Regions from separate parts of the Paraburkholderia sp. J11-2 genome, predicted to be linked through region 1. Evidence: predicted binding sites of a transcription regulator. Region 1 holds the regulator's gene; each other region holds the start of a gene.
The links. Region 1 encodes LexA, which represses DNA repair genes until DNA is damaged. Its sites were predicted from a motif close to ACTGTATNNNNATACAGT; they were not measured.
Positions count from the first base shown of each region.

Region 2: dinB (DNA polymerase IV) is a predicted target of LexA. The motif match lies at 5,863-5,880, and genes of this name have one in related genera.
Region 3: U5A57_RS06150 (VRR-NUC domain-containing protein) is a predicted target of LexA. The motif match lies at 7,574-7,591, and genes of this name have one in related genera.

Region 1 covers NZ_CAJMYY010000018.1:155,617-165,859, reverse strand. Annotated here, with positions in the region: gene U5A57_RS24940 (sulfate ABC transporter substrate-binding protein) at 115-1,164, opposite strand; gene lexA (transcriptional repressor LexA) at 1,467-2,117, shown strand; gene U5A57_RS24930 (hypothetical protein) at 2,172-2,549, shown strand; gene U5A57_RS24925 (DUF2939 domain-containing protein) at 2,661-3,320, shown strand; gene U5A57_RS24920 (universal stress protein) at 3,402-3,872, opposite strand; gene nodI (nodulation factor ABC transporter ATP-binding protein NodI) at 4,206-5,120, shown strand; gene U5A57_RS24910 (ABC transporter permease) at 5,177-6,013, shown strand; gene U5A57_RS24905 (hypothetical protein) at 6,059-6,481, opposite strand; gene U5A57_RS24900 (permease) at 6,586-7,647, opposite strand; gene U5A57_RS24895 (NADP(H)-dependent aldo-keto reductase) at 7,843-8,895, opposite strand; gene U5A57_RS24890 (hypothetical protein) at 8,972-9,094, shown strand; gene U5A57_RS24885 (hypothetical protein) at 9,195-9,467, opposite strand; gene dusA (tRNA dihydrouridine(20/20a) synthase DusA) at 9,885-10,243, shown strand, end outside.
Region 2 covers NZ_CAJMYY010000020.1:157,243-167,485, reverse strand. Annotated here, with positions in the region: gene U5A57_RS26640 (aspartate aminotransferase family protein) at 1-869, opposite strand, end outside; gene U5A57_RS26635 (C45 family peptidase) at 898-1,977, opposite strand; gene U5A57_RS26630 (MurR/RpiR family transcriptional regulator) at 2,177-3,037, opposite strand; gene U5A57_RS26625 (gamma-glutamylcyclotransferase family protein) at 3,152-3,667, opposite strand; gene U5A57_RS26620 (DUF429 domain-containing protein) at 3,792-4,442, opposite strand; gene U5A57_RS26615 (H-NS family nucleoid-associated regulatory protein) at 4,510-5,253, opposite strand; gene U5A57_RS26610 (hypothetical protein) at 5,445-5,663, shown strand; gene dinB (DNA polymerase IV) at 6,021-7,181, shown strand; gene U5A57_RS26600 (AraC family transcriptional regulator) at 7,317-8,336, shown strand; gene U5A57_RS26595 (MFS transporter) at 8,363-8,887, opposite strand; gene U5A57_RS26590 (phospholipase D-like domain-containing protein) at 8,972-10,243, opposite strand, start outside.
Region 3 covers NZ_CAJMYY010000003.1:376,820-387,062, forward strand. Annotated here, with positions in the region: gene thiC (phosphomethylpyrimidine synthase ThiC) at 1-285, shown strand, start outside; gene U5A57_RS06110 (glycine zipper 2TM domain-containing protein) at 476-697, shown strand; gene U5A57_RS06115 (hypothetical protein) at 1,055-1,435, shown strand; gene U5A57_RS06120 (L-lactate permease) at 1,673-3,271, shown strand; gene bamC (outer membrane protein assembly factor BamC) at 3,373-4,614, opposite strand; gene U5A57_RS06130 (DUF2844 domain-containing protein) at 5,004-5,477, shown strand; gene U5A57_RS06135 (hypothetical protein) at 5,518-5,778, opposite strand; gene U5A57_RS06140 (DUF3443 domain-containing protein) at 5,759-6,787, shown strand; gene U5A57_RS06145 (hypothetical protein) at 6,900-7,478, opposite strand; gene U5A57_RS06150 (VRR-NUC domain-containing protein) at 7,599-9,326, shown strand; gene U5A57_RS06155 (ATP-dependent DNA helicase) at 9,323-10,243, shown strand, end outside.

The DNA of each region.
Region 1 (10,243 bases):
TTGCCGGGTTCGCCGGCGGCGCCGAAAAGCGCGCCCGTGGGCGCGCTTCTTTGTTATGCGGTCGCGTCGCGATCGACTGCCAACCGGTACTGCGGTACAGCGGTGTTGCGTGACTTACTGCGGCTGGTAGATCGAATCGAACACGCCGCCATCTGCGAAATGCGTCTTCTGCGCGTTGGTCCAGCCGCCGAACGTGTCGTCGACCGTGTAAAGCTTCAGCTTCGGAAACTTCGCCGTGAGCGCCGCCGGGACCTTGTCCGAACGCGGACGGTAGAAGTTCTTCGCGGCGATCTCCTGGCCCTCTTCGCTATAGAGGAACTGCAGGTAGGCCTCGGCCTCCTTGCGCGTGCCCTTCTTTTCGACGACCTTGTCCACCACCGCAACCGGCGGCTCAGCCAGAATGCTCACCGAAGGGACCACGATCTCGAACTTGTCCGGGCCGAATTCCTTGAGCGAAAGGAATGCTTCGTTCTCCCATGCGATCAGCACATCGCCGATACCGCGCTGCACGAAGCTCGTCGTCGCACCTCGCGCGCCCGAGTCGAGCACGCCTGCATTCTTGTAGAGCTTCGAGACGAAGTCCTTGGCCTTCTGCTCGTTGCCGCCCGGCTGGTGCAGCGCATAGGCCCACGCCGCGAGATAGTTCCAGCGCGCGCCGCCCGAGGTCTTCGGATTCGGCGTGACGATCGACACGCCCGGCTTCGTCAGATCGTCCCAGTCCTTGATGTGCTTGGGGTTGCCCTTGCGCACGAGAAACACGATCGTCGACGTGTACGGCGAGGCGTTGTCGGGCAAGCGCTTTTGCCAGTCCTTCGCAACGATGCCCTTGTTGGCGAGCGCGTCGATGTCCCATGCGAGCGCCAGCGTCACAACGTCGGCCTGCAGGCCGTCGAGCACCGAGCGCGCCTGCGCACCCGAGCCGCCGTGCGACTGCTTGATGGTGAGCGTTTCGCCCGTCTTCGCCTTCCACTGCTTGATGAAGGCCTCGTTAATGTCCTGATACAGCTCGCGCGTCGGATCGTAGGAGACGTTGAGCAGCGACGTGTCCGCGTGAGCGGCCACGGGCGCCATCGCCGTAACTGCGACGAGCGGCGCAACGCCGATAACCAGTTTTGCCGCCAGTGATTTCAGCCAGCCTGCGCGCCCCGTATGTGTCGTGCCCATCTATCTGTTCTCCGTTTTCGTGTGTGCTCGTTCGCGCTCATCCGTGCGCATCTGCGAATTGCAGCTAACGATGGAGGCCAGTCTAGCGATCCGCTTACATTATTAAAAATGATGTTTTCTCATTTTTTAATACGCAAAAGTGGTAAGGACAGAGGAAGTCGCTGCTAGAGCGCGATTTCGTCCGCACAAACGCGGGAAAACGGCCTGATAGCAATGCTCAGTTGACGAACTTCAAGTAACACTTGAAAAGTGGCGAGTACTGTATAAAAATACAGTTACCTGTTCAAACATACAGTGGCGCCATGACCAAACTCACCGCACGACAGCAGCAGGTTTTCGATCTGGTTCGCCGGGCGATCGAACGCACGGGCTTCCCGCCCACGCGCGCCGAGATCGCGGCGGAACTCGGCTTCAGCTCGGCCAACTCCGCGGAGGAGCATCTGCGCGCGCTGGCGCGCAAGGGCGTGATCGAACTGGCTGCGGGCGCCTCGCGCGGCATCCGCCTCATGCCGGGGCCCGACGACCTGCCGCACCAGTTCACGCTCCCGCACCCGAGCATCATGCAGCTCTCACTGCCGCTCGTTGGCCGCGTCGCAGCGGGTAGCCCGATCCTCGCGCAGGAGCACATCTCGCAGAACTACATGTGCGACCCGGCACTGTTCTCGAGCCGCCCTGACTATCTGCTGAAAGTGCGCGGCCTTTCCATGCGCGACGCCGGCATTCTCGACGGCGACCTGCTCGCCGTGCAGAAGAAGGCCGAAGCGAAAGACGGGCAAATCATCGTGGCGCGCCTTGGCGACGACGTCACCGTGAAGCGGCTGAAGCGCCGTTCGAACGGGCTCGAACTGATCGCCGAGAACCCCGATTACGACAATATTTTTGTCGAGGCTGGCAGCGCGGAATTCGCGCTGGAAGGCATCGCGGTTGGCCTGATCCGCCCCACCGAATTCTAAGCAATCCGTCTGCGCGCGTTGTGCGCTGAGTTTACGCACTACCTGGAGAGAGTCATGGAACGCCTTGCCCGCTTGCTGCCCTTCCGTCAATTCGGCCGTCTTCGCCACCTCCGTGGAATCGCCTCTTGCGCGGTGCGCGAGGTGCGCGACTCGGCCGCCGCACTGAGCGGCTCGCTCTTCGAAGACTCGCCAGAGATGGTGGCCGCCAGCACGGCCGACCTGCCGGCGCTGCCCTCGGCCCAGCCGGCGTTTGCGCGCGTGTCGCTCAACAGCACGCTCAACACCGAGCAGCCCATGCGCCGCGCGCCGGTGCGGGTCTATCAAGGTCAGTCGCGGCTCATTCTCGTCGGCACGGTTGACGCGGTCTGCCGTGCGATCGACCGCTGCATCGCGGAGCAGCACAGCGACCTGCCTGCAGCGCTGGCGAAGTAAGGTCGAATCGAGCGCGAATTCGCCAATACGCGGCTCAAATGTGAGAAGAGGTTACGGTCGGGATCGTTTAATCAAGTTTGCGGTCAACACCCTGTTTGAACGATTTGTCCTATGCCGATGACGGAATCTCCCTCAACCCCTCGTAAAACCCAAGGCTGGAAGAAGCCCGTAGCGATCACCGTTGCGCTCGCCATGATTGTTGGCGCGCTTGGCTACGCGTATGCGTCGCCCTATATCGCGGTGAAACACATGAAAGCCGCCGCCGACGCTCGCGACGCCGCCACGCTCAACGAGTACGTCGATTACCCTGCGCTGCGCCTGAGCCTCAAACAGCAGGTTGGCGAGATGCTGCATCGGCGCATCGAAGGGCAACACAGCAGCAATCCGCTGCTGATCCTCGGCGCCGTAATTGGTGCGGCACTGATCAGTCCGCTCGTGGATGCCTACGCAACGCCAGAAGGCGTGGCCGCCCTGCTGAGCGGCATGCCGCCGACAGGCAAGCCTGGCGACCGGCCGCACGCGCCGCCGCCGACGGAGTCCAGCGAGCAATCGGCGCAATCGGCGCCGTCACCGGCCCCAGCGGCGTCGGGCAATCCCACGCCCGAGGCTCGGCCGGTCACCACGGCCGGCTATCGCGGCCTCAATGAATTCGCGCTCACGTGGGAGCGCGGCAATACGGGCGAGCACTATGCCGCCATCCTGCAGCGTCACGGGCTCTTCTCGTGGAAGCTCGCAGCGGTCGAGCTAGACGAAGGAAACGTCTCGAACTGAGGCAGATTGGGAGCGAACGCGGAAACAGGCCGGTTCCGTGCGAACCGGCCCGCTTGGTCCTGCTTGATCCCGCTCGATCAACTAAGCGGCGGCTTGCTGCTGTTTTTCCTCAGCCGCCGACGAACACGCCACGAGAATGCTGCACGACACGCGGTCGAGCAGCGGCGTATTGCCCGCGCCCATCCACCAGCGCGAAAGCCCCGTGCGGCAGCGGTGACCCACCACCACGAGGTCGGCATTCAGTTCGTTGGCCAGATTTGCGATTTCGTCGATCGGATGCCCGAACGCGAAGTGCCCCTGGGCGCGCACGCCACGCTCGGTTAGCCAGTCCACGCCTTCCTGAAGGATTTCGCGCGCCGTTTCCTCGAAGCGGCCGCAGGCCACATCGGTCAGCAGGCCCGCGCTCTGCGCGATCGTCGAGCGCATGTCGACAACCGAGAGCAGATGCGTTTCCGCCTGCAGATCGAGCGCAAGGTCGGCGCCGCAACGCAGTGCCTTGCGGCCTTCGCGCGAGCCGTCGTAACAGAGCAGAATTTTTTTGTAGCTCGCCATGATCGCTTCTCCCCGCCCGCGTGATTTGCAGGCTGTGCGATTCTCATGATGGTGCGCCGCAATTCCACACGCAAGGGCTGGAAAACGCCAGGTGGGCATCGAAAACCGCCAGATGCGTCTTAGGCAACGCACACCTCTTGTGCATGGCCTGATGCTTGCCGCGACATGCATTCGCCTCGTGCCACGTCGAACGGCCTGGAAGCGCCGCCCAACCCGCCACGCAGCAATGCACTAAAATGGGCCGCCTTGTTTCGCGCGATTGTTCGTTTGCTTTTGCGTTCGCTCTTGCGTGCGCCTCGCGCGACACCCGTTCGACTCACGTTCAACTGGTCCATGTCCGCACCCGCCATCGAATTCGAGCAGGTCATCAAACATTACGGAGACAGGACGGTCGTCAACGGCCTGTCGTTCAACGTCCTCCCCGGTGAATGCTTCGGGCTGCTCGGCCCCAATGGCGCTGGGAAAACCACGACGCTGCGCATGCTGCTCGGCATCGTTTCGCCCGATGCGGGCCGCATCAGCCTGTGTGGCGAGCCGGTGCCCGCTCGCGCGCGTTACGCCCGCCAGCGCGTGGGTGTCGTGCCGCAGTTCGACAATCTCGACCCCGACTTCACCGTGCGCGAGAACTTGCTCGTGTTCGGCCGTTACTTCGGCTTGTCCGCGCGTGAAACGCGTGACCTCGTCGCGCCGCTGCTCGAATTCGCGCGCCTCGAAAGCAAAGCCGATGCGCGCGTAGGTGAGCTCTCGGGCGGCATGCGCCGCCGTCTCACACTGGCGCGCGCGCTCGTGAACGACCCCGACGTGCTCGTGATGGACGAGCCCACGACAGGCCTCGACCCGCAGGCGCGGCATCTGATCTGGGAGCGGCTGCGCTCGCTGCTCGCGCGCGGCAAGACGATTCTCCTCACCACGCATTTCATGGAGGAGGCCGAACGACTTTGCAATCGCGTCTGCGTGATCGAGGAGGGCCGCAAGATCGCCGAGGGTGCGCCCAAGGCGCTGATCGAATCGGAGATCGGCTGCGATGTGATCGAGGTGTACGGCCCGGACCCGGTCTCGCTGCGCGACGAGCTTGCAGCCGATGCGAAGCGTACGGAGATCAGCGGCGAGACGCTATTCTGCTATGTCGACGACCCCGCGCCCGTGCATGCGAAGCTGCGCCACCGCTCGGATCTACGCTACCTGCACCGGCCCGCGAATCTCGAAGACGTGTTCCTGCGGCTCACAGGCCGCGAGATGCAGGATTAATGCGCCAGGATTAATGCGGCAGGATTGACGGCGGCATACGAATCGCCAAGGACACCATGCAGACACGCACCAACAACCCGACGCCCTCGCGCCCCACCCAGGCGCCCATGCGCGAGCCGCGCGCCGCGCTGCCTTCGAACGCCACGCACTGGATCGCCGTGTGGCGGCGCAATTATCTGGTCTGGCGCAAGCTCGCCCTTGCGTCGATGTTCGGCAATCTCGCCGACCCGATGATCTATCTCTTCGGTCTCGGCTTCGGGCTTGGGCTGATGGTGGGGCACGTCGACGGCGTCTCGTACATCGCGTTTCTCGCGGCGGGGACGGTGTCGTCCTCGGTCATGATGTCGGCGAGCTTCGAGTCAATGTACTCGGGCTTCTCGCGCATGCACGTGCAGCGCACGTGGGAGGCGATCATGCACACGCCGCTCACGCTTGGCGACGTCGTGCTAGGCGAAGTCATGTGGGCCGCGAGCAAGTCGATGCTCTCGGGCGCGGCGATCATGGTGGTGGCCGGTTTGCTCGGCTACGCGAGTTTTCCTTCCATGCTGCTCGCGCTGCCCGTGATCGCGCTTGCGGGCCTCGCGTTCGCGAGCTGCGCGATGATCGTCACCGCGCTCGCGCCGTCCTACGACTTCTTCATGTTCTATCAAACGCTCGTGCTCACGCCCATGCTGCTGCTCTCGGGCGTGTTCTTCCCGATCGCACAGTTGCCCGCGGCCGCGCAGCACATCACGCTGATGCTGCCGCTCGCGCACGCCGTCGCGTTGATCCGCCCCGCCATGCTCGACCGGCCTGTCGAGCAGGCCGGGCTGCACCTGCTCGTGCTCGCGATTTACGTGGTGGTGCCGTTCGCGATCGCTTCGGTGCTGTTTCGCCGGCGCATGATGCGTTGAAGGACGTTTAAGCACATTAAGGCACGCCAAGGCATCGCGAGGCACTCAGTCCTCGTCGTCTCCCCAGGGAATATCGACGTCCGAAATAAACGCGACCGTCGCGAACGGGCCGCCTTCCTGGCGGCCGATCTTGCCGTCGGCGCGATGCCATTCCACGCGAAACATCGTCGATTGGGTCTGGGCGAGCAAACGCACCGTGCGGATCTCTTCCGGGTCCGACTCCTCCACCGGGCCATCGAGCGAAACCAGCAGCGACTGCGGCCACAGACCGTCTGCCGGGTCGTAAATGCGATCGCCGTCAGGAATCGAGGTGTCCGCTTCGACGCCGATGGTGGCCGAAGCCTCGACGATCATCTTGCCGAGCGCGCGCAGCACCGCCGTGGCGCGGGCCGAATTGGCCTGGCGGATGGCGAGGTCGCCGCGCGTGAGCGCCTGCTCGAGTTTCGGATTGGTTTTCTGCTTTGCCATGCTGGTTTTCGGGCCGAGGCCCGCTCCGTGGCGGACGGCGAACCGCCCGCGTATTACAAGAATGCCGACGCGGGACGCATGGCGCTTGCCTCGTCCCGGCGTCGCTAGAAGCCCAGGGTCACCGCCGCGAGCCCCGCGACGATGCCGAAGAACACCACCGTCGTGCCGACGATTGCCAGCATGCGCGGCCGGAACGAGCCCGCCAGCATCGCGAACGACGGCACGCTCACGGGCGGCAGCGTCATCAGGAGCGCGCCCGCGGGCCCCACGCCCATGCCGAGTGCGAGCATCGCCTGGATGATGGGGACTTCGCCGGCCGTGGGGATCACGAACAGCATGCCGACCACGGCGAAGGTGACGATCCAGCCAAGGCTGCTCGTCACTTCCGGGCCGATATGCGGAAAGAGCCACGCGCGCGCGGCGCCGAGCAGCAGCACGAGCACGATGTACTCCGGCACGAGACGCACGGCCATGCGCGCGAAGATGCGCACCCAGCGCACGAAGACGTTGCCGCCTTGCGCCTGTTGCTCAGTGAGAAGCGCCAGGCGGTCTTCGGCGGCACGCGACTCTTCAGGCGTGACGAGCCGGTTGCAAACCCAGCCAAGGCCGAACACCATCAACAGGCCCAGCGCGAGGCGCAGCGCGCTCCACTGCCAGCCCAGCACGAAGCCCATGAACACGAGCGTGGCGGGGTTGAGCACGGAGTTGCCGAGCCAGAATGCAATCGCGCCGCCTGCCGACGCATTGCGTGCGCGCAGGCCCACGACCACGGGCGCGGCGCAGCAGGTGCACATCATGCCGGGCACCGCGAGCAGGCCTCCCGCCGCCACGCTGCCAAAGCCGCGCCGGCCGAGTACGCGCGCGACCCATTGCACGGGCAGGAGCGCCTGCACGCCGGAGCCGAGCAGCAAACCGAGCACCATGGCCTGCCAGATCGCCTTGCCATAGGCGAAGGCGTAATCGAGCGCGGCGGAGAACGAGGGATCCGGCGCTGTGGACGCGCCGCCCATCAGGATCGATTTGCCGATGGAGTGGGTTTCCTCGGCGGTGAATGCGCGGTGATAGTACGGGAACCACTTCACGTAGAAGAGACCGGCCACCGCAAGCAAAATAAAAATGGGCCAGCCATAGGACGGAGGTGATTGCGCTGGACGTGCGCTCGTCATTTTGAATTCTCCGGGCTTGAGCGTATGGACGGCCGGTCGGGGCGCCGTCACACGAAGCGTGATGGTGCCCCAACCAGCGCATGCTGGATCGTAGTGTATGCCTTGCGAATCGCCAACGACTTTGCCGAGTTAGCCGCTAACGCGGCGCAGCGCAGCGCGGCCCGGAAGGGACCGCGCTGCGCCCTGCTATTCCGCTTAAGGGGCAGGATTAGGCTGCTGCTCGTGCAGCACGTCGATCTGCGCGAGCAATTCGGGGGTGAGCTTGACGTTGGCGCTGGCGATGTTTTCCTTCAACTGCTCGAGCGAGGTCGCGCCGATCAGATTGCTGGTGAGGAACGGCCGGCTGTTGACGAAAGCGAGCGCGAACTGCGCGGGCGTATAGCCGTGCGCCCGGGCGAGTTCCACGTAGCGCGTGGTCGCGGCCACCGATTCCGGCTTGCTGTAGCGCTTGAAACGCTCAAACCGCGTGATGCGCGCGCCTTCCGGACGCGCCCCGCCCTCGTACTTGCCCGACAGCCAGCCAAACGCGAGCGGCGAATACGCGAGCAGGCCCACGCCTTCGCGATGTGCGAATTCGGACAGGCCGCTTTCGAACGTGCGATTGAGCAGGCTATACGGATTCTGAATGCTGACGATGCGCGGCAGCCCCAGCTTTTCGGAGGCGCGCAGGAACTGCGCAACACCCCACGGCGTTTCGTTCGACACGCCGATATGGCGGACCTTCCCGGCCTTCACGAAATCGGCGAGCACGCTGAGCGTTTCCTCGATCGGCACCGTGTACGCGTCGTCGAGATACGGATACATGTTGCGGCCGAACGTCATCGTGCTGCGGTCGGGCCAGTGCAGCTGATACAGATCGACGTAATCGGTCTGCAGGCGCTTCAGGCTGCCATCGAGCGCCTCGGTCAGATTCTTGCGGTCGAACTGGTTCTGCGGCCCGCGAATGTGCTGCGGATTGTGCGGCTGGCGAGCCGGGCCCGCAATTTTGGTGGCGAGCACGATGCGCTCGCGTGCCGCGCGATGCTGCGCGAGCCAGGTCCCGATGAAACGCTCGGTCTGCCCTTGCGTCTCCGGGCGCGGCGGCACGGGGTACATTTCAGCCGCGTCGATCAGCGTGACGCCCTGGTCGAGCGCGTAGTCGATCTGTTCGTGCGCCTCGCGCTCCGTGTTCTGCTCGCCCCACGTCATCGTGCCGAGCCCGATCAGGCTCACCTTGACGTCGGTATCGCCGAGTGTGCGGTATTCCATGGAAACGTTATCCGTCAGTTCGGTTGGGGAAACGCTGACGCTATCACGCCGCGGGAATTTTTTCAGGGAATGCTGAATGCGGCCAGAATCCGCTGAATGTGCTGCGGCCGGCCGCTTCCCGAACCAGGACAACGCCTTCGACGCCGCTTTCGACCGCATTCGCGAGGCCATCGACCAGCGTGTTCGCGGCGCCTCCTGAGAAGGCGCTCGCCTCAAAAGCAAAAAAGCCGGACGTCGAAACGACATCCGGCTTCTTCAGGCCGCCCGACTGGCGAGCGGCCCGGCAACTTCAGTGCGGCTTACTGGCCGAAGAAGACCGATTGCGGGCCCGTGGCCTTCGCGTGGCTGCCCGACTGCGAAGCCGAACCGGCGACGCCGCCGTATGCCGTTTGGGCGCCTTGTTCCTGGACGCGCTCGGCGGCCACGGTCTGAACGCTCTGGCCACGCTGCGAAGCCGGCGCGCCAACGTCCGGGCGATAGAACGGTGCCGGACCATAGCCGCTGGCGAACGCCGGAGCGGCAACAGAAGCGGTAGCTGCGACCAGCAGCGCTGCGATGAGTTTGGTCTTCATGGTGGACTCCAATATCAGGTTCAATTGCGGATCGGGAAGGCGCCGCGCCTGGGAGGTCAGTGCCCACGAGCTGCGTCAACGAAACTCAGTGTATACACCTACTATCAGAAAATAATCGCGATACTCCGAATTTACTATTCTCCATTCCACAACAATCGCGTCAGGCAATTCTGACAAGGCTGAGCGACGAACAGACCCTAAAAACACGCTCAAAAAAATTTGCGCGACGCAGCAAATTGCTTGGGAATTACATAATTGAAGTAGGGTTTTTCGGCCGAAAATGGCCATCAGGCGCGCTTCCTGCATGGGCATTTGGCAAATTGGCGCAGTGCGCAAAGGGTACGAAGAGCCGCGCCCGTATGCGTTAAAATGCAAGGTTGATCCACGCCAGCCGTTACTCACCGGTTTCCCATCGCCATGTCCGCCAACCGTCAAGCCAGCCCCCGCCGCGTTTCCGTCGCGCCGATGATGGACTGGACCGATCGCCACTGCCGCTCGCTGCATCGCTTCATCTCCCGGCACGCGTGGCTGTATACGGAGATGGTGACGACGGGCGCCCTTCTCCACGGCGACGTGCCGCGCCATCTCGCGTTCACGCCGGCCGAAGCGCCGGTCGCGCTCCAGCTGGGCGGCAGCGAACCCGACGACCTCGCGCGCGCCGCGAAGCTCGGCGAACAGTGGGGTTACGACGAAATCAACCTGAACTGCGGCTGCCCGTCCGAGCGCGTGCAGCGCGGCGCATTCGGCGCGTGCCTGATGAACGAACCGCGACTCGT
Region 2 (10,243 bases), on a different contig from region 1:
GTTTCGTAGATCCGCTGGCTCACGAGCGTCGCGCCGATCGGCTGGTAGCCCGCGCCCAGGCCCTTCGCGATCGTCAGCAGATCCGGCGAGACGCCGTCTTCTTCGCAGGCGAACAGATGTCCGGTGCGACCCATGCCCGACATGATCTCGTCGAGGATCAGCAGCACGCCGTAGCGGTCGCACACTGCGCGGATCTTGCGGAAGTATTCGCGCACGGGCGGCACTGCGCCGGCCGTTGCACCCACCACGGTCTCCGCAACGAAGGCCGCGACCGTGTCCGGGCCAAGCTCGAGAATCTTCTGTTCGAGTTCGTCGGCAAGGCGCTGCGCGTAGGCCTCGTCGGCTTCGCCCTCGTGGCGTTCGCGGTACGCGTAGCACGGGCTCACGTGATGCGATTCGATCAGGATTGGCAGGAACGGCTCGCGGCGCCACGCATTGCCGCCGATCGCGAGCGCGCCGAGTGTGTTGCCGTGGTAGCTCTGGCGGCGCGCGATGAAGTGGCGGCGCGCAAGCTCTCCCCTTTCCACGAAGTACTGGCGCGCGAGCTTGAGCGCGGCCTCGATCGCCTCCGACCCGCCCGACACGAAGTACACATGGTCGAGCCCCTTGGGCGCGGCGGCAATGAGATGTTCGGCCAGCTGTTCCGAGGCTTCGGTCGTGAAGAACGAGGTGTGCGCGTACGGCAGTTGTTGCGCTTGCCGCTTGATCGCCTCGATCACGCGCTGGTTGCTGTGGCCCAGGCACGAGACGGCGGCGCCGCCGCTCGCGTCGATGTAGCGCTTGCCAGTGGAATCGATGATTTCGATGCCCTCGCCCGCCACCGCGACGGGTAGGGTTTGCTTCGGCATTCGATGAAACACCTTGGTCATATGCGTCCTCGATGAAGTCCGTGAATGATTAACGGGTCGCGCCGTCTGCATGGCGCGCGTTCGAATCGATAAAGACGTCGAGCACGCGCTCGCCGCCCTGCCAGACGCCGAGCGCCACGCCGCGCGGTTCGACGCGCATGCAGGCAGTGGCGAGCGTGTTTTCGTCGTCCGGGTCGTGCGGGTCGTCGCGGAAAATCGGCAGGCCAGCGCCCGCGCGGTCTTGCAGTGCCTGCACGAACGCCGCGCTGTCGGGCTGCGTGCCAAGCGCGGGCAACAACTGGGCGAGACGGACCTGGCGATCGTGCGACGATTCGGTGACGATCTGCGACTCACGCTCGCAGCCCGCGTGGATCAAGTGATTCGCATGGCCCGAGGGCGTGCTCACTTCGTGCACCGAAGCGCGCTGCGCGGTGGCTTCGACGCTATACACACGCACCTCGCCCGCGTCGTCTGTCCCGCCGATCGTGTGGTGGAAGCCGCTCGCTCGCGGCGTGTCGCGCAGCAGCGCGAGCGCGTCTGCCAGCGTCGCGCAATCGAGCACGGCGCGCGCGAGGATCATGCGCGGCACACCCACGCGCGGCTCGCGAAGGCGCACATTGTTGATCGCTTGAGCAAGCCCCGCACGCGTGGCCGCAAAGGTATGTCCCGGCAGCGAGCCCGGATAGTAAAAGCTCACGAAACCGGGCTTTCCTTCCGGCTCGACCTCGACCACACTGCAGCGGCCGCGCAGCCAGGGGTCGCCGTCTTCGTTGTGCGCAATGAGGCCCGCGGCAGGCGTGCGCGCTGCAAGCGTCGTGCAGCCGTCCGGCGCGTTGTGGATCAGCTCGCCGCGGCAATTCCAGAGGAACAGGTCGTCTGCGGACCAGTCCAGCGCCTGTGCCATGGCGTCGATTTCCGCGACATAGGCCGGGAAATGCTGTGTGGCTGCGGCGCGCAGTTGCTGCGCGAACGCACTGCCGCGCCAACGGCTCACCGCCTGCCAGGCGCTGCTTTGCGCCATATAGTCGGCAAAGATAGGCTTCACGTGTGCGCCGAGCTGCCGCCCGATCGCCTCGGGCGAGCCGGCCGCCCGAATGGCCGGCCCCCGGAGGGTGTTTAGTTCCTGCATCGGTTTTCTCGCTTCGCTACCGCGATGGGTCTTCGGATAGTGTGCTTTATACGCCTCAACAACATATGTTGTCAATTTAAATATAAATAACAACAAATGCGATGAAAACGGATAAAACAAGGCCGGATGCCGTTTTGCGACGGCATCCTCCTGCGGAAAAGCGAGTGTGAAAGGGTGCGGAAATGCCGGAGCGGCGCGCTCAGGGCACGTAAGCGCCGCGGGCGTTCAACGTACGCTCGACCTGCTCGAGCTGCGCGATCGCACCCGAGCCTTCGAGTGCCAGCAGATGGGCGACAAGCGACTCGGCCAGCGCCGTCGCCGCCACGAGCGAAGGGAAAAACGACGGGCTTGCGTGCGTGAAGATCAGCGCCTTGTCGGCGTTCAGCGCAATAGGCGAGACGGCACTATCGGTAATCGCGATCAGGCGGCTGCCTTTGGCAAGCGCGGCCTCGGCCACGCGCACCGCCTCGACCGAGTACGGTGCGAAGCTGACAACAATCGTTGCGCTGTCGCGCTCGATGCCGAGCAACTGCATCTCCAGTGTTCCCGCCTCGCCGCCGAGCAAGGAGACGGAAGGCCGGAACAGGCGGTAACCGTAGACGAGCCCGAACGCCACCGCATAGCACGAGCGGAAACCCGCCACATGCACGTGTTTCGCGCGGCGCAATACACGCGCCGCCTCGACCATCGAGCGTGTGTTGTGAGCAGCGCTCGCCTCCAGATTGTGCTGCTGCGCCACGAGCAGGTCGCGCGCGAGACCGTCCTTGGCGCTGCCCGCCACGAGTGAGCGCGCCCGCGAGGAAAGCGGCTCCGGCCGCGTTCGCACCCGCGCGACGAACAGGTCCCGCAGCTCGTTCCAGCCCGGAAAACCCAGTTGCTGGGAAAGCCGCACGAGCGAAGCGGGCTGCACGTTGGCGCGCTCGGCCACCTTGCGCATGGACGAGACGGCCACCTCGTCGGGGTGGTCGAGCAGAAAGGCAGCGCCGGTCTGGAACTGCGGGCTCAAGTCGGAGAAACGCGCGCGAATCAGCGCGGCGAGCTGGTCGAAACTGTCTGGCATGCGTCGCTCGGGCAGTGGGTGACAACAAATGTTACCACTCGTGTTGCCAGTTGTTGCAAGTCGGGACAGATTGGTGAGCGGCAAAGGAATTTTGCCGAATCGGCCGCTGCTTAATTAACTCGCCGAGTAAGTCCGAAGCTCCGTCTCAGTTCGAACCAAGTCGGGGTCGTCGATGGAGACAACCGCCTCGATTGCCCGCACATAATCTTCAGGCAGGTTCGCCTCCTTTGCGCCTACCAATACATGATGCTTGTACCAGTGGTATGGCAGCAGACCCGGTTGCTTTTTCGTGGCGACGTAGGTCAGTGCATACACTCCGCCAATCGCGGTCTCCACCCGAATACTTAATGGTTCGTAGCCCTTCCCCGCTCCCTCGAATGTGTCGAGCGCCTCTCGTTCGCTATGCACCACCGAGAAAATGACGCCATAGACTCTGTCACCAGCGTTTCCTGTGTGCTCACAATCGCATTTGCCAGAGCCGTCTTTTTTGCTCAATTTGTCGAACGCGAGTTTGTAGCCCGTCACGAACCCCGTGGTGACCACCTTCGCTGACGGCAACCTCGCAGCGAGGCGTCGTACCGACATATTGGAGCCGTAAGCGAAATAAGAAAATTCGTTGCTCGAGTTCATTGCTGTGATTGCCCTCGTGACAATTGCAGCTCAGCAAGAAGAACACGGTGCCCATGTAGCTCAAACCGACCCTTCTGCTTCCGAAATGAGTTCGCAGCACGGTGCAAAGATGTACACGCCAGACTCATTGGTGGCGCTTATTTAAGGCAAGCGCAACCGGGACATGAATATAACCGCCTTCCGTGTCGCCGTACGCGTACGTCTGCCCTTCGATCAGGTATCTCGCGCACAGTGCACACAGTGCGGCATCGAAGTCGTCGATAGACTTCAATCGTGAGGCGTCGATTTTCGCGCTTTCCAGTACTTTGGGTCGTTGCCAGCTCTTTTGCCTCGCGGACGTTCCCTCCTTGCCCCGGAGCGCACAGGTCACGGCATGGGGAAACGTTTCGAAGCTCACACGCCCGCCTTCGAATTTGCGAGATGTCAGCAGCGGCCAGGTGGAAGAGAAGACTTCGTAAATCTGCTCTCCGTTGAACATCCACCGGTAGAAGCGACTCGAGTTCTCATCTGCCCGCCTTCGAGTTGGCGTGGCAAAGGAAAAGATATGTTGGCGCGCGAGTTCCCTTTCCGCACGCCGCCCTTCGCCTTCAACGCCCCACCGGCAAGGAGCGTCTATTCCAACGGCCTGAACGTCGTACTCAAGACACGCCTGCAGCATCTGCTGAGGAGTTTTCGCATCCGGAGGCCGGAACGCTCGACTGCCATCCAGAATGACTAGATGGCAGCCCTTTTTGTCTCCGCCCACATCGATGCCAGCGACCGTGCATGTGTTCAAGCGGTCCCCGCCACGCGTAACAAGCGTTGAACCGGGCTGTAAGCATGCTTGCAGCCCGGTGTGTCACTTAGGCTGCGGCGGCCGTGCCCGCACCTTCAGCAGCCGCCTGAGGCGCGGTAACTTCGACAGGCGCCGCCACTACGAGCTTCGGCGCTCGCACTTTTCGCGCGACGGGTGACTTCGCTGCTGCGCCGTTCCTCGCAGCAGCCTTGCGTGCCGGCGCTGCCTTCTTCGCAGATACCTTCCTGGTTGCCGTGCTCGTCTTTGCAGCAGCCTTCTTCGCTGTCGGCGCCTTGGCCGGCTTCGCCACAGGCTCAGCCTTTTCAATCAGGAACTTCGACCGGTCCTTCGCGCCGGCGAGCCATGCCGGTGCGGTGCCACGACCAGACCACGTCGCGCCGGTTTTCGGGTCACGATATTTCGGCGGCTGCGGTCCACGCACGTAGTTACCCGCCTTAGGCGCTTTCACAGCGGCAGCCGATTTCGGTGCTGCATCGGCAACCAGGAACTTGCTTCGGTCCTTTGCCTTTGCAATCCACGCGGGAGCACGACCATGGCCAGTCCACGTCGCGCCAGTTTTGGGATCGAGATACTTCGCAGCGGACGAACCCTGCTTCGCCGTAACCGCTTTTCCCGGTTTGCGGCCGCGACGCTTGCCGACGAATGCCTCAATTTCGGCAAGCGTCACGGCATGCTTGTCCATCAAACCGCGAATCTTTTCGAGTACTGCCGTCGATTTCGTTGTCGCCAACGATTCTGCCTGAGCCTGCAACTTTGCGATTCGTGCCTGAATTGATTGGAGTGTGGCCATTCGTGGTTTTTCCTTTGATGAGATAGTTTTTCCCACTATGCCACATCGGACGACGAATACAACATTTGGTACCGAATTACTTTGCGTTCAGCAGTGAGAAACATTACTGTCTATTTCTGACCCGCTCGCAACGCCGCGTCCGAATCAGGCTGGTGAGTGAATTGGGTGCGACACCGACGTTTGGACAAGATATGGAAAGAGAAATATACAAGGGATATGTTTTGTGGGGCCACGCTATCGCGCAACAATCGGAGATCCTCACGCCTGAACGCTATGCGGGGAGCGGCACGGTGACCCGGGACAACAAACTCATCAACGCTTCAGGCGTTCTGGATTTGTTTAATTCTGAGGATGCTGCGCAGGAGGCAGGACTCGCATGGGCACGTGCCTGGGTGGATACCAACGGATAGCGCCAATCGTTGCGCAACGATAAAAACCCACGCCTGCCCGGCGTACTTCGCCCCTCCACTTCAATCCATCCCGTTCTTACGCGTTATTCAGAATCGGCGGCGTGCGCGAATTGATCATCGAAGCCCCTTTGCGCGACACAACCAGGATTTTTTCCCACTGAAAGAAGTTAGCGGTACAGCCGGAAGCATGCGGTAGAATACTGTGCAAACATACAGTACTATGGCGCAGTGAGTGCGCGGCTTGCCGAGCTTCCGACCGTGAACTTCGACTGGGAAAAAAGATGAACAATCGTGCGGGCACTGCGTTCCGGCGCAAACACTCAAGGACCGCCCGGACAATTCCACAGTAGTTGCAACGTGACAAGCCACCGCACACGCCGCATTGCGCATCTCGACATGGACGCTTTTTATGCATCCGTCGAACTGCTGCGCTACCCCGAATTGCGCGGCAAACCGGTCGTAATCGGCGGCGGGCGCAATGCGGCACCAGAAGTCCTGCCCGACGGCACGCGCCGCTTTGCGCGACTGCGCGACTATGTGGGCCGCGGCGTGGTCACGACTTCGACCTACGAAGCGCGCGCCCTCGGCGTTTTCTCCGCGATGGGCATGATGAAGGCCGCACAACTCGCGCCCGATGCCATCCTGCTGCCTACGGACTTTGATTCGTACCGGCGCTATTCGCGCCAGTTCAAAGACGTGGTGCGCACGTTCACGGACCAGATCGAAGACCGGGGAATCGACGAGATCTACATTGACCTCACGGGCATCGAGGGCGAATCGAGCGAACTTGGAAACCGGATCAAGACGGCCGTGCACGAAGCGACCCGCCTCACTTGCTCTATCGCCATCGCACCGAACAAGCTGCTCGCAAAAATCGGCTCGGAGCTCGATAAGCCGAATGGTCTCACCATACTCACGATGGACGACCTCGAGTCGCGCATCTGGCCGCTTCCGGCAAAGAAAGTGAATGGCATCGGCCCGCGTGCAAGTGAACGCCTGGCGAGCCTCGGGATCGGAACGGTCGGTGAGTTGGCCTCGGCTGACCTCGGACTATTGCAGGAGCACTTCGGGCGCACGTACGCCGCGTGGCTGGCCAGAATCGCCCGAGGCCTCGACGATCGCGCCGTCGTGGTTTCCTCCGAGCCAAAGTCCATGAGCCGGGAAACGACGTTCGAGCGTGACATGCATGTCGTGCGCGATCGTGCGGTCCTGACGCCGGCGTTGACACGCCTTTGCGAACGGGTTACCGAGGATCTTCAGCGCAAAGGGTACCGTGGCCGAACGGTAGGCCTGAAAATCAAGTTCGCCGACTTCAAGATCGTCACTCGCGACCTCTCGCTCACCGAACCGGTGGCAGATGTCGTGGCTATCCGGCGAGCTGTCGGCGAATGCCTGAAGCGCGTGTCGCTGGATCGGAGGATCCGCCTCATCGGTGTACGCATTGGCTCTCTCGAGCGCGCCACGGGTACTGCATCCGCCGCCGTGCCGACGCAGGGCGAGTTGCCTTTCGATTGCTGACGCTCGATCGCCGGCGTTCGATCGATCCGAAACAGGCCTTTTTCGAACAATTCACTACGGGCAGAATTTCGGTTAGATTCTCAAAGCGTCTATTCCAGAAGACTTTCAGGCACATTTCAGCAAAGACTTCTTCGCATGAGCTCGCGCGTACCCACGGTCGACGTCTTCCGTCCATTTGAACATGGCATTGCCCACAATCATTTCAGTGTGCAGGGCGAACCGCCAGAACGTCGCTTGCTCGCCTGGCGGGATCGAGTGGGCCATCTCATTGACGTGGTGCCCTCGCTATCCGCCCTGGAGAAGCCGTTTCAGGCCTCAATTGACCGCTATGCGGTGAATAACCTTGTATTTACGGATTGCCGGTCGGACCTGCTTGTGCTCGAACGCTCTCAGGCACGGATTTCGACAGACCGGGTACGCGACTTCGTCTTCCATGTGTTTCTGGAGGGTGGCGTTGAGAACGTGGTCACGCGCACCTCGCAGCGCGACAGCACTCCCGCGCCCGCCAGCATTCTTGCGCTCGATCTGAACCAGGCGATTCGAATGCAGCGCCAGGCATGCAGGGTGGTCACGTTTTTCGTGCCGGGCGAGTTGGTGCAAAAGGTGTTTCCTGATCCGGAAGCCATCCACGGCCGTATGCTTCACGCGTCGATGCCACTTGTGACACTGATTACCGAACACGTTGCGGCGCTCAGTGGGAGAATCGCAAGCCTGAGCGCCGCGGAGGCGGACGGCGCCATACGCGAGGCGGCGGAGCTGCTTGTCGCAGCGTTTGGACGGCAAGCGGGCCTGAACGGCGACACTCGTGCGGCAGCCCGGGCGGCGATGTTCGCTCAGGTACGGCGCTATATTCAGGCGCACCTGACTGAAAGCGACCTCTCCCCTGAAAGTGTGCTCAATGCGCTTGCACTTCCTCGCCCAACCCTCTATCGCCTGTTTCAGCACGAAGGCGGCCTTGGCGCTTATATCCGAAACCTTAGGCTACGTCGCGCAGCCGATGAACTGGTCCGGTATTCGCACGTCACGGTGATCGAGATTGCCTACGGACTCGGCTTCAAAAGCGCCTCCGATTTCACACGCGCCTTCCGGCGCGCGTACGACATGGCGCCGCAGGATTTTCGGGCGCTCGCTAGCAGGCGGCTGCAGTCGCGCTGACAGGCGTCGATGCCTGTGCGCCAGGTTCATCGTCCGACGCGCCGCTCCTTGAAAAACGTCAGCACGCAAAAGCTCACGCAACACGCGGGCGCAACATACCATGCCGCAGACAGGGATTGCCGCTCCATTTGACCAAACCGGTCACAATGAATTGAGCGGTGCTGCCTAATAGAGCAACACTCAACGCATACCAGCAGTAAAGCAGACAACGCGGAAGCCATGAATCCAATGATGGCGGGCATGTGCATCCCACGTGCCGCATAGCTCGGCATGAGGTAGACAATCGCGTACACCGGTATGGTTTGCCCCATGATCATCAGCGTCGCCAGCAGGATCGTCCTCCCATGTTCGCGACACAGTTGGGCAAGCGGTGTGCCGGCATGTCTGGCGCTGTTGGTGAAAATCGGTTCGTCGCGAAGCCGCAGGCGAACATAGAGGTCAACTGGTGCAATCAGAAGACCGATCAGGAACGGGATGCGCCAGCCCCACGAAGCGAGCGCTGCCGGCGACACCGTGCTGGTGATTAGCAGCCCCAGGGATGCGCCCAGCAACGCCAGATATCACGCGCGAGCCCATGCAGAATTCATCGACCGCGAAACGCGGGCGAGCGCCGTCGTGCGAATGCGTCATTGACTTCAGTTGGCCGGGCTTGCTGCCAATGCAATCCGCGCCTTCTCCTCCGGACTATTCGCCTTATAGTATTTGTCCGCCCACTTGCGGTCGGGTTGCAGCATCAGCCGTTGAACGGTTCTACGCTGCTGCGCCTCGATGCCAATGGCGCGAGCCCGATAGTGCTCGTATAGCCGCATGAACTCGGCGAGGTAAATGGCGGCAATTCGCGTGTCCTTTATTTCGAGCAGGTTCTCGTCATTGAAATGCTCCGAGTTGTTGCTCATGTTTGCCGAGCCTGTGTAAACAATAGGATTGTCTCCCTCGGCATCGATGACAATGAATTTATGGTGGATGATGACCGGAGCGTAACCAGGCGCGACTTCGCCGGGAAAAAGCCGAAGCTCAGGCTCGAATCCTTCGGGCACGGTCGCCGGGGAGAAGTACGACGCGTCGATGACATCGCGGTTTTCCTTGCTTCGATGATAGAGCGCAAGGTTGGCCAGAGCCGTGGTACTCACCACTTCTCCCGCTTTTTGCGCCTCTTGCGCATTCTGAGCGGACTTTTCACTGATATTGTTGACGAGGCCGAACATCATTCGCCCCTTGTCGCCAGCCGCAAAGCAGGCGTCGCGAAGCGGCTCGTCAGTCGGCATGAAGAGGCAAAACAAAACGGAATGCCGCGCCTTGCCTATCGCTTCTACGATCGTGTCGATCTGGGTACGTTTGCTTTTCGCCTCCGGAGAAAAGCAAACGCGCACGGCTGCGCTTCCCACCGTCACGGCGTCCGACCAACCATCCGCGAGTTCAGCGGTTTGATTGATGGGCGGATTGCTGGCTATGGCCTTCGTTCTGTCGTCATATCGTTTCGCGAGATTGGCCGAATCGAACAGGTGGAGCACGTTGGCCTGTTCCGTGATGCCTTCCGTTGTGAAATTCGCGGAACCCGCAAGGACGAATGCCGGATTACCTTGTCTATCGCCCCTATCCGTCACGATAAGCTTGTCGTGCATGATATGAGTCTTGTCACGGGGGCAGAAAGTCACAACGCTGTTCAGTGCATCGACCGTGGGTTGATTGGGTGACGGCGCGGGAGATTTGCCTTTTTCGCGAACCAGGTGCGAGTCGTAGACAACGGCAACATTCCCTTTTCCGTGGGCCGTTCCAAAATCCTTGAACGCCGGTATCGCCCAAAGCGGGTCCGTCAAGTGATAGACAGCTGCTGCAGCGTGGGACGAGTCCAGGAATATTTCCTTGAACACAAGCTGCATATCGTTAGCAAGCCATGTTCGAAGTTG
Region 3 (10,243 bases), on a different contig from region 1:
TCGAAGGCGCGCTTCGAGTTCCGCTGGGAAGACCAGTTCAACCTCGGTCTCGATCCAGACAAGGCGCGCGAGTTCCACGACGAAACGCTGCCGAAGGACTCGGCCAAGGTGGCGCATTTCTGCTCGATGTGCGGCCCGCACTTCTGCTCGATGAAGATCACCCAGGACGTGCGCGACTTCGCCGCGAAGCAAGGCGTGAGCGACGACGAAGCCCTGAAAAAAGGCATGGAAGTGAAGGCGGTCGAGTTCATCAAGCAAGGCGCCGAGATTTATCAGCGCCAGTAAGCTCACCGTGTCCCAGGCGGGCCCTTGCGGCCCGCCGATACATTTTCTAACGACTCCCACAACTCTCTGACAAGCGCACACACCCGGATACGGGTTGGCTGCCTAGGATGAGGGTATTGAAGGCGCGGCGTGTGCGCGAAGCGCAGGTCGCACCTCACACTCAAACGCACTATGCGTAGGGAGTCGACCCATGACAACACTCAAACGCGCAGGCATGCTGCTCACGGTAACGACACTCGTCGCCGTGCTGGGCAGCCTGACTGCATGCGACAACATGTCGAGACGCGACCGCGATACGGTCATTGGCGCGGGCGTGGGCGGTGTGGCCGGCGCTGCGATTGGCGGCAATGCACTCTCCACCGTGGGCGGCGCGGCAGTCGGCGGCTTGATCGGCAATCAGGTTGGCAAGTAAGCATCAAGGCAAGCACTAAGGCCTAAGGCCGGACGAACCGACGATGCGGCTACGCGTTTAGCCTCACGATCGATGCGACGGCACGCAACAGTATCGACACGACAGGCAACACGCCATTCAAGGCGTGCATCAGGGAAGGATGCGCGGCGCAGACCCTCACGGGCTGCGCCGCGTTTGCGTGGGTCAAGCGTCAACGCTCGCGCGACGTGAAACATGCGCTTGAACGATTCGCTTGAAACATTCCGTTAACGAGCCGCAACGCAAAACCCACGGGTACGGCGTAAGCTCGAACGATCAAACGGCCTGAGCCTGAACGCGATAACCCTGCGCGGCCGTTCGCCATTCGCGGAGCCCGCCATGAAACGTCCGTTAGTGCTTGTGATCGCCGCCGCGACCCTGCTCCCCGCGCTTTCCGGCTGCTACTACTACGCCCCCTACGGCTACCCGCCCTACTACTACGGCACCGTGCCCGTAGCCGCCACCCAGCAGGAAACCGCAGTCGTGCAAACCGCGCCAAACCCCGCGCCACTCGCCGTGCCCGACGCACAGTATCCCGGTCCGCTCTATTCCACGCAGCCCGTTGCGATCGCCGTGCCTGCGTGGCCCGCTTATCCGGCTTATCCGGCCGCCTACCCCGCGTATTACCCTTACCCCGCGTACGGCTGGGGCTGGGGCGCGCCCGCCGTCTCATTCGGCTTCGGCTACTGGAGCGGCGGCGGCGGACACAGGCATCACTGACATCGACGCTCACACGCGAAACCACGACGCGAAGTGCACCGCAAAACGGTGCCGGACCGTACTTTCCCTCCTTGACGCTCCCGTTTCGTTATCTATCCTCCAAGTGGGCTAGCGGGGATTGAAGCACCGCCTTAACTCGGCCGTCTGGCCGGGCACCGAACTCCACAGCCGACGACGCGCCCCGGCGCACGCTGCCGCATTGCTGCGCCGATAACGAACCAGCATAAAGGAGACGTGATGTTCCACCAGCTGCTGACCCCTATCGGCAATTCGCTGCTGTTTTCGTTTCTCATCGCCGTGCTGCCCATTGTCACCGTGCTGGCCCTGCTGGGCTGGGCGCGGCGGCCCGCATGGCAAGCCTCGCTCGCAGGACTCGTAGTCGGCCTGATCGTCGCGATCGCCGGCTGGCAGTTTCCAGTCAATCTCGCGATCAGCGCGGTGCTCGCGGGCGTGGTGTTCGCGCTATGGCCGGTGATGTGGATCGTCGTCACGGCGATCCTGCTCTACAACATCGCGCTGCGCTCAGGCCGTTTCGCGGCGTTCCGCATGTGGCTGCTCGACAATCTGCCCAATGACCGGCGCATCGTGCTCGTCGTGGTCGGCTTCTCGTTCGGCGCGCTGTTCGAAGGGATTTCCGGCTTCGGCACGCCCGTCGCCATCACGAGTTCGCTGCTCATCATGCTCGGCTTCCCGGCACTCGAAGCCCTGACCTTCACGCTTATCTTCAATACGGCGCCTGTGGCGTTCGGCGCGCTCGGCGTGCCGATCACCGTGCTCGGCGCCGTGACGCACCTGCCCGCCGACCTGCTCGGCCAGATGGTCGGCCGCCAGCTGCCGTTCTTCGCGTTGCTGCTGCCGTTCTACGTAATCGCGATCTATGCGGGCGTGAGCAGCATGCTGCGCATCTGGCCGGTGCTGCTCGTCGCGGGCGGCAGCTTCGCCCTCACGCAGTTCGTCACGGCCAACTACATCAACTACAGCCTCACCGACGTGCTCTCGTCGCTCGTCTCGCTGATCCTCACCATCCTGTTCCTGCGCGTATGGAAGCCTGTACCCGATCCGCGCTTCGCCATCAAGGTCGATCGCGCGAAGGAAACGCGCGGCGCCGTGACGGGTGCACAGGGCTGGTATCCGTGGATCATCGTCGCGGCCGTGGTGATCATCTGGACCGTCGCGAAGATCTTTACGATCGGCGACGTGAAAGTGCCGTGGCCGGGCCTCGACAAGGCCGTGTTCATCACGCTCTACAACACGCCCTATGGCGCGATCTGGGACTTCCAGCCGCTCGCCACCGGCACGGCGATCCTCGTTGCGGCCATCATCACCGCGTTCGTCGTGCGCCTGAAGCCCGCCGATTTCGGCAGCGCGATCGTCGATACCTGGGGGCAGACGCGCATCGCCATCCTCACGGTCGCGACCATCGTCGGGCTCGCGTTCCTCATGAACTACTCGGGGCTCACCTATACGCTCGGTCTCGGCGTGGCTTCGGTCGGCGCGCTCTTCCCGCTGGTTTCAGCCTTTCTCGGCTGGGTCGCGGTGTTCCTCTCGGGCAGCGACACGTCGGGCAATGCGCTGTTCGGCAACCTGCAGGTGGTGGCCGCGAAACAGCTCAACCTCAATCCCATCCTGATGGCGGCGACGAATTCGTCGGGCGGCGTCATGGGCAAGATGATCTCGCCGCAAAACATCTCAACCGGCGTCGCCACCACGGACCTCAAGGGCCAGGAAGGCCATGTGTTCGCGAAGACCTTCAAGCACTCGATCCTGTTGACGGTGCTGCTCGGCATCCTCGTGTGGCTGCAGCAGAACGTGTTCACCTGGATGATTCCGCACTGAGCCGAAGCGCGCCTGCATGAAAAAACCCGCCTGCGCGGCGAAGCGCAGGCGGGTTTTTCTTTTGCCACACAAGCCAGCGATTGCTGGCTTGAGCGCAAGTCTTAATGCAGTTCGTCGACCACGAGGCTCATGATCTCCTGCGCCGGGCGCGACGAGTCGATCTGGCCGCTGTCGTCAACGATCGCAATGCGCGTCTGGTTGTCCGTCACGGCGCGCACGTTGAGCTTGTACTGCTTGGCGATCTTTTCCTTGCGGCCGTGGAAGATCTGGTTCCAGAAGCCCTGTTCGTCCGAGCTCAGATCCTTCGGATCGACGTAGCGCACGTAGTAGATGCCCTTCGTGCGATCGCGGTCGTCCACCGTGAAGTTGGCGCGATCGAGCGCAATGCCCACGCGCACCCAGGCGCGGTCGTACGGCTCGCCGAGCGTGAGTTCGGTCGACGTGTACTGACCCGACGTACCCTGTGCGCCCGATTTCGAGCCGCTGCCCGATTGCTGACCGACGGCGGCGACGTTTTGCGCGGCCACGGCGGCCGCGGCGGCATCCGGAGCCTTCGACTTCGCGTCGCTGCCCTTGCTGTTGGCCTTGGCGTCGGCTTCGGCTGCGACCTGCGCGTCGGGCACGCCCGGCTTCGCATTCGCGAGCGTCATCATGAGGCGCTTGAGGTACTCGGCTTCGAGCGCCGGGTCATTGGGCTTCGGCACCCACTTGCTGGAGTCGTTATTGGTGCCCGAAAGCTGTTCGCTCAGCCCCTTCTGGCTGATGAACACGTAGGTGCCGCCCGTAGGCGACGTTTCGAGGCGCGTGCGGTACTTGTTGCGCTCGGCCGTCACGTACGAGTTGCCCGTGGCCCACGACAGCGTGTTGCGGATCAAACCGTCGCTGATCTTCGGATGGGTTTCGTTCCAGTCCGTTTCCATCACGCCCTTGTCGCGCTGGTCGACGACGAGCAGGAAGCCCTGTTCCTGCCAGAAGCGGCGCACCTGCGCCCAGACCTGGTCGGGCGTGCGGCTGTCGATGACAAGCCAGCTTTCCGTGCCGTCACGCTGGATATGCATGCCCGGTACTTGCGGGACCACCTGGCTCTGGTCGGACTGCGGCGCCGCGGCCTGGGTCTCCTTGAGCGAAGACAGCGAGGTTTCGCCGCCCTGCGGCGCGAGCGAGCGCTGGTCAGACGCTTCGTCGAGCATGTTCGGCGGCACAGCGAGCGAGGACTGCTTCGCCTTGGCGTCACTACGGTAATCGATCTTGCCTGGCGTCGGCGAGCTGCAGCCGGCGACCAGCCCGCCCGCCATCAGAAGCGCAAGCGCGCGTGCGGCAAGACGTTGATGAAAATCACTCATGTTCGGGTAATCCCTTCGGCTACGCCACGGCCAGTTTCCGTGGATCAACCAAACATTTTACCGGTCCGGCGGCCCGATGTGCAAAAACCACGGAGTCGCACTGAATCCGGGTCCAGCTTCAGCCGCGGCGAAGCTCGCGCGACCGTACCCGTGACACCTAAAACCCGCCTATCCGTAACAATCATCCACATTTGATTCGGCACGACGAACCTGCTAAATCGCCAGCAAATCCCTTTTAGATCAATGCCCTAACTCGAAGCCACGTCAAGACGCCCTTTTGCGCTGCGCCGCCCTTCCGGTCTGAGACGCTTGCGAGAACGACCCCGGTGCTAATTTCACAGCGAAATCTCAAAAAAAGAGCGTCATAAAAAGCAGGACCGGAGAGCGTCATGAAAACTTGCAGCCTCACTCAGGCGGGCCGCGCCGCGGCCCTCGCCTGCGCGCTCAGTTGCACGAGCTTCGCCGCCACACCCGCTCGCGCCGCGCTCGGCGACACCGCAGCGGTGCCGGCCGGCGCCACGCAGCGCGTTGTCGGCGGCGGCGCGGCGCGCGTCGTCAGCGATGTCGACGACGGCGGCACGACCATCAACGAATATGTGGGGAACGCCACCGGCACGGTTTTCGCGTACACGTGGCAGGGGCCGGCTCAGCCCAACGTGGAGACGCTGCTGGGCCGTTACGCAGCGGACTGGCGCAGCGCCGCCGCGGCGCTTCACGCCGCCGGCCGCGACGGCCTGCATGCCGCGCGCGTGGACGGCGCGCAGGTCGTGGTGGAGACGGCCGGCCACATGCGCGCTTACGTGGGGCGCATGTGGCTGCCCGCCGCGCTGCCCGTGGGCGTAAGCGTTGGGGACCTGCAATGAAGGCCCGCACCCAGCGCCGATCGCACGCGCCCGGCATCGGTCAGAGCGTCGCCATCATCGTGCTGTGCACCTTGCTGACGGCTTGTGGCGGCGGCGGGAGCAGTGGCACCGCCGCCGCGAGCACAGGCGCCAGCGTACCCGCTAGCGCCCCGTCGTCGGCAAGTGCGGCAAGCCCCGCGAGCACGCCGTCGACCACCAGCACGAGCGGCACGGTGCCGCAATCGACCACGCCCAACGTCGTGGCCGTCACAGTCGGCCCGACGGCCACCTCGACGCGCAACATGCTGATGGCGAGCGTCACGGTTTGCGTGCCGGGCACCACGAACTGCGCGAGCGTCGCCAACGTGCAGGTCGATACCGGCTCGCAGGGCCTGCGCCTGCTGGCTACCGCGCTGCCAGCGGGCTTCGCGTTGCCCGCCGTGCCAGCCGGCACGGGCGCCGACATCGCGGGAGAATGCGCCGTGTTCGGTACGGGCTACACGTGGGGGACGGTGCGCAGCGCCGACGTGAAACTCGCGGGCGAAGTGGCCGCCGCCCTGCCGATCCAGCTGATCGCCGACCCGGCCGTGCCCGCCTCCGCACCGGCCGGCTGCGCCGGCAGCGGTCTCGCGATGAACAGCGCCACCACGCTGCGCTCGAACGGCATCCTCGGCGTGGGACCGTTCAGCGCCGACTGCGGCGCGACCTGCGTGAGGGCGGCAGCCACGCCGTGGTACTACGCGTGCCCGGCGAGCGGCTGCACGGCGAGCGCGCAACCGCTCGCGCAGCAGGTCAGCAACCCGGTGGCGGCCTTTGCCACCGACAACAACGGCGTGGTCATCGACCTGCCTGCCGTGGCGGACAGCGGCGCCTCCGAAGTAAGCGGGTCGATGATTTTCGGCATCGGCTCGCAGGCGAACAATGCGCTCGGCAGCGCAAGCGTGCTGCGCGCGAACTCGGGCACCGGCTACGTGAAGACGACGACATCGGACGGCACCGTGTACTCGCTGAGCTATCTCGACACCGGCTCGAACGCGCTCTACTTCAACAGCGCGACGATGACGCGCTGCGGCTTCTGGTATTGCCCGAGCTCGCCCGCAAACTTCGGCGCGACGATAGCCGGCATCGACGGCGTGGGCGCTTCGGTGACCTTCTCCGTGGCAAATTCGACCACACTCTTCGCCACCGGCAACTGGGCATTCGGCAATCTGGCCGGCTACAACGCGAGCGCGTTCGGCTGGGGGCTGCCGTTCTTCTTCGGACGGCGCGTGTTCACGGCGATCGCCTCGCAGGTCACGCCTGCCGGCAATGGTCCGTTCTTCGCGTTCTGAGCGCGCCGGCGGCGGCAACGGCCGTCACAAACGACGAAGGCCTCTAGCGAGGCCTTCCTGCGCGCAGATTGCGCGAACGGCGAAACGGCACGGCAAACCGCGTGAATTCGCCTTAGTCGTTCGCGGCGTTCGGGTCGGGCGTGGTCTTTGCGAGCCGCGCCGGCGCGAGCCAGCGGAACGTCGCGAGGCCCGATTCGTTGAAGGTGCACTCCGCTGCCGCCGGTGTCACCGCGGCCTTCTTGATGCCGAGTTTCGCAGCCAGCGCCGCAACCGGCGTGGTCGGCTTGCCCCCCGCGACGCCGTCCTGACCGACGGGAGCCGTCGGAACCGAAATCGTGCCGGGCAGCGCTCCGGCCTGCACCGACGGTGCCGTGATCGTCGGCGCCGCCATGGCGGTCTGCCCGGTCGCCGATACGGTTGCCGATGCAGCCGAAGCCGCCGACGCAGATGGCGCCGACGCAGCCACAGCGGCCGACGCCGCGCCGTTCTCGAGCCGCCCTTCGATCACCACGCGCGCGCCACGATACGTCGTCGCGCTATGCGTGACCTTCAGGTCGCCGAGCGTCGTATCGGCAAGGCGGTTACGCATCTCCTCTTCGCAGGTGCTGGTGTTGCGGTACTGCGCCGCGCATCCCGCGAGCAGGGTGACGGCGGCCGCGAGGCCGACGAAGCAGGCGTTACGTTTGTTCATTGCTCATCCGTTTTTCAGGCTGCGGCAATTGTAGCGTACGGGGCGGGGAATCCCTTACGGCGCTCGCCCCCGCGCGCGACCCTGCTATCATCGCCGCTGTATATCCGTACAGTGCCGCGCGTGCTTCCCGACTCTCCCGATCCGTTTTACTACCTCGCGAACTTCGAGCGCGCGCTAGCGTGGCTCGAGGCACGCTGCGCCGACCTGTTCGACGCCGCCGAGCGCCGCTTCGCCGATGATTTCGCCCGCATGCCCCAGGCGTCGCGTGCGCTCTTCGTGCGCATGCTGATGCGCAAGGGGCCCCATTTCCGCGCAAGCCGTCTCGCGTACGGCGAAATCGGCTGCCCGCGCGACGCAGCGGCCCCGCTCGTTGCGGCGGGTTGGCTCGACGCGGCGCCCCTGCTCGATCTCGACTCGCTCGCCGCGCTCGTGACGAAAGCCGAACTGCAGGCGCTCGCCGCGCACCTTGGCGTCGCGCTGGAACCGCGCGCCACGCGCGCGGCCTCGCTCGAAGCGCTCGAGGCGCACTACGCCGCCGCGCCCGACCCGCGCGACTGGCATGGGTGGTTTCCGTCCTCGCCCGACACCGTGCTGCTGTTCGCGAGCGCCCCGCTCTGCGAGCGCCTGCGCCTCATGTTCTTCGGCAACCTGCATCAGGACTGGTCGGAGTTCGTGCTTGCCGACCTCGGCGTCTATCGCTACGAAAGCGTGCCCTTCGATCGCGACTCGCGCGCGTTCCAGCGACGTGAAGACATCGACACGTATCTCGCGCTGCGCGATTGCCGCGACGGCCTCGACAGCACCACCCAGGACTTCGACGCCGCCATCGCTATCGGCACGACACTCGATGCGCTCGACGCGCTGGCCCCGCGCACGCATGCCAACGCGTGGCTGCGCGCTCGCCACGACAAGCTGCGTCACGCCACAGGGCTCGCGGCCGAGCGCGCGGGCGAACCCGAACTCGCGTGGCGCGCTTATCTGAACTGCGGCCATCCTGAATCGCGCTACCGCCGCGTGCGCGTGCTCGAACAGCTAAGCCGCCGCGAGGAAGCGCTCGCGCTCGCGCAGACCATTGCCGATGCGCCTGCAAACGAAGAGGAAGCGCAGCGCGCCGCGCGCACACTCGGGCGTCTCGCGCGCACGCGAGCGAAGTCGAAACTGAGCACCGAGCCGGGCTTCGTGCAGCTTGAACTCACGCTGCCGGCGGCGCCCGGGGAACTCTGCGTGGAGGAAGCCGCACGTCTCTCGCTCGCTACGCCGCAGGCGCCGGTGTTTTACGTCGAGAACACGCTGATCAACGCCCTCTTCGGCCTGCTCTGCTGGCCCGCGCTGTTCGCGCCGCTGCCCGGCGCATTCTTCCATCCGTTCCAGCGCGGGCCCGCCGATCTGCACGCCGCTGATTTCGTCGCACGCCGTGCTTCGCACTTCGAAGCATGTCTCGCCGAACTCGAAACGCACACCTACCGCGACTCGATCCAGCGGCGCTATGCACAAAAGGCCGGCATCCAGTCGCCCTTCGTCGCGTGGCCCGCACTGAGCGACGAACTGCTCGCACTGGCGCTCGATTGCTTTCCCGCCGCGCATCTGCGCTTGTGGTTCGAGCGGCTGCTGCGCGAACCCGTTGTCAACCGTTCGGGCCTGCCCGATCTCGTGCGCTTCTGGCCGCACGAACGGCGCTATGAACTGATCGAGGTGAAAGGCCCCGGCGACCGCCTGCAGGACAACCAGCGTCGCTGGCTTGCCTATTGTGCGCAGCACGACATGCCGGTTTCCGTGTTGCAGGTGCGCTGGCCCGATCTGGCTGACGAGACCGACGAAAACGCTGCATCGGCGTTGCGCGCGCCATGAGCTACACCGTCGCCGTGCGCACGCTGTGCGAGTTCACCGCGAAGCGCGGCGACCTCGACTTGCGTTTCACGCCCTCGCCCGATGCAAGCGACGGTCGCGCCGGCCACGCGGCCATCGCCGCGAGGCGTGCGCCCGGCTACGAAACCGAGATCGCGCTCTCCGGCACGTTCGAATCGCTCACCGTGCGCGGCCGCGCCGACGGCTACGATCCCGCGCGCCGCAGGCTCGAAGAATTCAAGACCTATCGCGGCGACCTCGAAGCGATGCGCGAAAATCAGCGTGCGCTTCACTGGGCGCAGTTGCGCGTCTACGGTGCGCTCCTCTGCGACACGCTCGGCCTCGAGGCGCTCGAACTCGCTTTGGTGTACTACGACATCGGTTCGGGCCGCGAGACGGCGCTGGTCGAGCAGGCGAGCGCGTCGGAACTGCGCGCCGCGTTCGAAACGCAATGCCGCCGCTTCGTCGCTTGGGCCGAGCAGGAATACGCGCACCGCACCGCGCGCGACGCCGCGCTGGCCGCGCTGTGCCTACCGCACCCGCATTTTCGCGCCGGCCAGCGCGATCTCGCCGAAGCCGTCTGGCGCGCGGCCACGCAGGGGCGATGTTTGCTCGCGCAGGCGCCTACCGGCATCGGCAAAACCATCGGCACGCTCTTTCCGCAGTTGAAGGCTTGCCCGCGCGCGGCCATCGACAAAGTCGTGTTTCTGAGCGCGAAAAGCTCAGGCCGCCAGTTGGCGCTCGATGCGCTCGCCACGCTGACCACCGCACCCGAGCAGGCCACCGACAATACGCAGCGAACGACCCTCCCCTTGCGAGTGCTCGAACTCGTTGCGCGCGAGAAGGCTTGCGAGCATCCCGAAGCGGCATGTCATGGCGAATCCTGCCCGCTCGCGCGCGGCTTTTACGACCGCCTGCCG